2 regions of the Flavobacterium sp. 38 genome follow, and region 1 is predicted to be linked to the other one. Evidence: riboswitches for the same ligand, from Rfam matches in the RefSeq annotation. Region 1 holds a riboswitch; the other holds the start of a gene.
What was found. A riboswitch is a leader RNA that binds a small molecule or an ion and turns the genes downstream of it on or off. The one in region 1 is predicted to bind cobalamin.
Positions count from the first base shown of each region.

Region 2: linked by a shared signal. The riboswitch ahead of AC3E9W_RS13235 (TonB-dependent receptor plug domain-containing protein) and the one ahead of AC3E9W_RS22630 (TonB-dependent receptor) in region 1 are both predicted to bind cobalamin.

Region 1 is NZ_JBYNWZ010000018.1:2,415-5,593, reverse strand. It holds gene AC3E9W_RS22630 (TonB-dependent receptor) at 1-1,416, opposite strand, end outside; cobalamin riboswitch at 1,532-1,734, opposite strand; gene AC3E9W_RS22625 (alginate export family protein) at 1,777-3,081, opposite strand.
Region 2 is NZ_JBYNWZ010000004.1:435,295-438,473, reverse strand. It holds gene AC3E9W_RS13245 (adenosylcobinamide-GDP ribazoletransferase) at 1-558, shown strand, start outside; gene cobC (alpha-ribazole phosphatase) at 543-1,076, shown strand; cobalamin riboswitch at 1,142-1,350, shown strand; gene AC3E9W_RS13235 (TonB-dependent receptor plug domain-containing protein) at 1,378-3,179, shown strand, end outside.

The sequences.
Region 1 (3,179 bases):
AGTACTTGAACCTATCATGGTGTAATACAAATCGTTGAAAGTTGGCATTCTGAAAATTCGTTTGGCGAAAGCTCTCAGATTGAAATCGTATTTTTTGAAAGGCGTATAACCGAGAAATAACGCGGGAGTAAATTCGGTTTTATTGGGAGCTTTAGCATTGTACTTCACCTCTTCAATCACGCGGGTTGCGAGAACATTTCCTAAAACTTTAAAACCTTCATATCGATAAGAAGTCGCAAGAGAAACCAATGCGGTATAACGCTGAGGAAAAGAAAATTGCGTTTGGATTCCTCTTCTCGTCGCGTTTAATTTATTGTATTGAAAATCGGTTGAAAGCGAAACGTCCCAAGTAGGCAAAATGCTGTACATGTTCACAGCCGAAAAATAGGCTTCCTGCTGATAATAACTATCGTCGGACTGCGCGCCTTCAGTTACCGTTTCTCCTAAAACATTGGTCGTATCTCTAGCAATGTAATGGGTATAATCGTAAGCAAATTTTCCTTTTAGCTGTAATTTGTACTTTTCTGAAACGTCTTTTATTAAAGAAGCCTGAGAAAAGAAATTCTTGTCGAATTGGCGAAAACCATCACGAAACTTATTTTCGACAATAGCGCCTGGAGCGCCTCTTTCTGAATCATAATAATATACTTTGGCATCCCAAACGCCTTTATTTATTTTGCCAAAAACACCCGATTCAAACCGGAAAGCTTCAATATCGCTGTTCCAGCGTGTTGCTGTGGTGTCGTAAGCAACGCTGCCGTCTTGATTTTTTCTTTTGTATCGAAATTTATACTGACCGTTTGATTTGATGTATTCTGAACTGACGCTCATACTCACTTTATCGCTCAGTTTTTGTTCCCATCTGAAAGAAGGATCATGATAATCGATCGACATGGTTTTGTAGCGAACCAGCAGATTGGTTTTCTTATTATTGGAAAAAGAAGGTCGTTTGGTGCGTAAATAAATCGTTGAAGCTGACGCGAAATCTTTGGCAGACTGAAAAATTTCACTTTTCTGACCGTTGTACATCGTCAGCGATTCCATGTCGTCAAGCGAATATTTTCCTAGATCGGTTACGCCGTTTTGCGCATTTCCTAGCTGAATTCCGTCATAAAAAACGCCGACATGATGCGTCCCCATATTACGGACATCAACCGTTTTGAGTCCGCCGACTCCGCCGTAATCTTTAATTTGAGTTCCTGCAAAATAGCGAAGTGCATCGGCAACATTATGAGCTGACAGATTCTCGAGCAGAACGCCCGAAAGACTTTGCACCGGAATGACTTCCTGATACGGTTTTCCCTTTAAAATAACTTCTTTTAAAACCCGCGAACTATCAGTCAACGCTTGAGAATGAAGCAAAAAAGGAACAATTAGTAAAAAAATAAAAAGTAAAGTTTTCTTCAAATTACACATCACGATTTTATTAAATAAACTTTACGTGATGCAGTAATTACAAAAACATAGAAACAGGCCTACTATCCTAGATAGCAGGTTATTATCTTGTCATCAACTTCATACCACGAAAGTTTTAAACTATGTGATCGTGGCAGGTCTCCTGACTTATTCCATCTTTAAACGGCCTTCTCATTCGCCGCGGCGAACAATGGCATTAGTACTATTTAAAGACTTATATAGAACTTACAGTAGCGGGTCTGTTCAGGATTTACACCTGATTCCCTTTTAACTGCTTTTTATGAATTGAAAAAGCAGACCAAAATCTGGCGCAAAGATATGATTATCTTTTTTAAATGTAAATTGGAAAGTTTTTAAAGGTTATAATTTCTTATTTCTTTTAAAATTGATTGCATTAAAAGAATAAGAAACCATTAAATAGCTCCAGTAAGACAATTTATTTACGTCTTGTATCTTTGGAAGATTTATCATAGAATCTGTCGCTTTGTAAAATGAAAATGCTGCATTAATTTCCAGCTCTTTAATAGGAGCATATTTCATTGAAATATCATTTTCAAATCCTAAAAATCGTGACATTTCCTGATTTAAATTGTTTTTTAAAGGATATTGCGTATAAAAAAGATGAAAATCGGAACGAAGTGATAATTTTGAATTTATCTGAAATGAATAAAAAAAGTACGGATTTACAAGACCTTTACCACCAACATCAGCAGGAAATCGGGTAAAAACATTCATATTACCATTAAATTTCCAAGTAACTCCATACAAAACATCAAAGTCATCTGAGTGTTGTGCATTTAAGTTGGAGCTGCTTCCGCTAATGATTTCTGCTCCTAAACGCAAAGTAGATTTTTGCAAAGACCATTTTATTTCTGGTTGGAAATAATAGGCAAACAAATGCTGTCCTTTTTGATTTTGACCAAATTGAAAATAACTATTTAAAGTATAGTACCATTGTCTCTTTCTAAATTCAATTCTTCCTCCAGTCGTTGCGCGAGTATACAGTGTTTCTGAATTTGTCTTTTCTAAGAAATCAACGGTATTTATAGAGTTAAAGGCAAAATTTTCTTTCGAATTATAACTAAAATTATACACCAGCATGTATTTGTATTTATTGGAAGCAACTGGAGAATAGGCACTTTCAAAACTGGTATTGTATTTTCTGGTAAAAAGAAAAAATAAATCGTTGGCAAAATGTTTACCATATTTTATAATTCGAATTCCTTCGTGCGCCCTTCCCTGCTGGGCCCAGGGCGCATCCGAAAATAATCTGCCATTATCCAATAAAACGTTTTGTCTTCCTAAACGAAAGTTGACAGATTTGAATTTCGTTTCTAAAAATAACTGGTAAAAATTGACACTTCCGACTTTAGAACTGGAGTTTGCTTCGTCCCACAAATGAATTTCTTGTACATCAGATTTTATAAGCCATTTTTCACGCGCATATAACATTGAAATTCTGTTTCGCTGCGTAATATAAAAATAAGGATCAATCGAATCGTTTGGCGGAAGTATATAATTGGAAGTGTATTCTGCTCTCGGACGTATTTCTATATTCATTTGAAACTGCTGCGATAAACTGCCATTTTCCTGTGCATTTGCATTATCAGCTATAATAATTACAAACAAAAAGAAAACCGCTTTCAATATGCCTTTTAATACCATATATATAAATCCTATAGAATTACTATACAAATATAGTATTTAGTAGACATATCTTCCCTCACACTAATATCTTAGTTTGTGATATCCTTATTATAATT
Region 2 (3,179 bases), on a different contig from region 1:
CATGAAGACGGATTTGCCGATGTCTGTGACGGTTTTGGAGGAGGATGGACCAAAGAAAAAATATTAATGATTATGAAAGACAGCGCCATTGGTGCTTACGGAGCCATCGGATTGGTTTTGCTTTTTTTATTAAAATTTGAATTGCTTTCAGAATCTATTTTACTATTTCAAGTTTACGATTCTGAGGCAGTTTTAAAAATTTTTCTTTTATTTATTTCTGCTCATTCTTTGAGTCGTTTGGCAGCGATAAGTATTATTTTTACACATGAATATTCTCGAGAAGATGCTTCGAGCAAAAGCAAACCTATTGCCAAACAATATACTTGGAAAGAAGTTTTGGGTTCTTTCTTTTTTGGTTTAATTCCGCTCATTGTATTTTCTTATTTTGATTTGAAATTACTTTTAGCCATTATTCCCGTTTTTATAACAAGATATTTTCTAGCTCGATATTTTCAAAAATGGATCGACGGATATACTGGAGATTGTCTTGGCGCCACACAGCAGGTTTGTGAAGTGGTCTTTTACTTAAGTATCTTATTTTTATGGAAATTTATTTAGTTCGCCATACCGAAACCATTTGCGAAAAAGGAATCTGCTATGGACAATCTGATGTGGATATTGCTGAACCGTTTAATGAAATCTTCAGCAGAATTATTTCAGAATTACCTTCAGAAGCAGCTATTTTTTCTAGTCCGTTAAAGCGTTGTGTGGTTTTAGCTAAACACATTCAAAACAATATTAAAGCTATTTCATATCAGGAAGACGAACGCTTAAAAGAAATGAATTTTGGAGATTGGGAGTTAAAAAATTGGAATGAAATTCCGCCCGAGGAACTCAATCCGTGGATGGAAGATTTTGTAAACATCAAAGTTTCCAACGGGGAATCTTTTGTTGAATTGCATGAAAGAGTCGGACATTTTTTATCTGAAAAAATCTTAAAAATAGATCAGCCTGTCATCATTGTTGCACATGCCGGAATCATCAGAAGTATTTTATGTCATCAGACTTCGCTTCCGCTAAAAGAGGCATTTAATAATAAAGTAGATTTCGGAGAAGTTATAAAAATTGATTTTTAGAGCAAATTATTTATAATTTTTCATGAAACGCAAAAGAAATTTGAATAATCAATATTTTTAACTTTATCTTTGCAGCAAATTAAGGTTGTGTTTTTAATTTAAAAAATACATTAAAAGGGAATCAAGTAAATTCTTGAGCTGTACCCGCAACTGTAAGCTACGTTCAAAAAATGAATGCTTGCTGTTATCTACAAACCACTGCCACGCCCCTGCGTGATGGGAAGGTAAACAGCAAGACGCAAGCCAGGAGACCTGCCTTTGTAACAATTATCGAGCTCTCGGGAAAAAGAGTGTAGAAGTTATGACTTTAAAAAGACTTTTTACTTTTTGTGTATTTGTAATGTGCCAAATTATTTCGGCGCAAAGCGATTCTATTACCAGTCTTAAAGAGGTTTTTGTTTCAGACAAAAATTTAAAAACCTACTCCGCTTCACAGTCCGTTTTAAAGTTAAACGACTCTGTAATCAATAAAAATGAAGCGCTTCTGACCGATTTATTAAACTTTAATTCGACATTATATTTTAAAGAATACGGACGCGGAATGCTTTCTACAGTTTCTTTTAGAGGAACAACCTCTTCTCAGACAGCTGTCATTTGGAACGGAATAAATATTAATTCCCAAATGAACGGAAGTACCGATTTTAATACAATTTCAGGTTCCGATTATAATTCGATAAGCGTAAAAGCTGGTGGCGGAAGTGTCATTTACGGAAGTGGTGCCGTTGGAGGAACTGTGCATTTAAATAACGATCTGTTGTTTTTTAATCGTTTTGAGAATAATTTAAGACTAGATTACGGTAGTTTTAATACGATTGGGATTAATTATAAAACTTCTATTTCTAACAAAAAATGGAGCACTCAAATCGGTTTTTCTAAAAACAGCTCTACAAACGATTACAAATATTTAAATCGATATACTTGGAGAGGCGAACAGCGCTGGAATCAAAACGGGCAATATGACATTATTACAGTAAGCGCCAATGCTGGATATAAATTCAACGAAAATCATATTTTAAAATTGTATAGTCAGACTTCAAACACCGATCGCAATACTTCTTTGGTGACAGAATCTGAAACAAAAAGTAAGTATGTAAATGGTTTCAATCGAAACTTATTAGAGTATGATGGAAATTTCGGGAAACTGAAAACCAATTTTAAAACTGCTTATATTTTCGAAAACTACCAATATTTTGCAGATAACGCTTCAAAATATTTTACCTACGGAAAAACGGAAAACTTGATTACCAAGTTGGATGTCGATTATCATTTATTCAAATCAACACACATAAACGCAATTGCAGATTACAGCAGAACAAACGGTTACGGAACTAGTTTTGGAAGTCATATTCGAGAAATAAGTTCCGCTGCATTATTGGTTAGACAAGATATTGGCGCTGACTGGAAGACTGAATTTGGCATCAGAAAAGAATTTACTAGCAATTACAAATCACCCGTTTTATTCAATTTAGGTTCTTCGTATAAATTCAACTGGTACAATTTAAAACTAAATATTTCTAGAAATTTCAGAATTCCAACTTACAACGATTTGTATTGGGATCAAGGAGGAAATCCAGATTTAAAACCTGAAAGTTCTTATCAAGGAGAAATTGGCAATGTCTTTACCTTCAAAAATCTGACTTGGACGCAGAATTTCTATTACATGAAAATTACCGATATGCTGCAATGGGTCCCAGGTTCAGGCGGTATTTGGGCTCCACAAAATCAAGATAAAGTAAACAGCTACGGAACCGAGACGCTATTGGGTTGGAAAAAAAGCTACGGCAAAAATATTTTTGCTGCAAATGCTACTTATGCTTATACCGTTTCACAGGATGAGGAAACAAAAAACCAGATATTTTTTGTTCCGTTTCATAAAGCCACAGGAGCATTATCTTATTCTCGAAATAAAATAAGCGCTTATTATCAAGTGCTTTATAACGGTTTTGTCTATACAAGAGCCGACAATAATCCGGACGAAATTATTAATGATTATACGATTTCTAATATCGGAATCGATTATGATCTGAAGTTTTTAGATTCTTTCAAAGTAGGCTTTCAAATTTTGAATCTTTTGAATAAAGATTATGAAAGTTTAGAAAACAG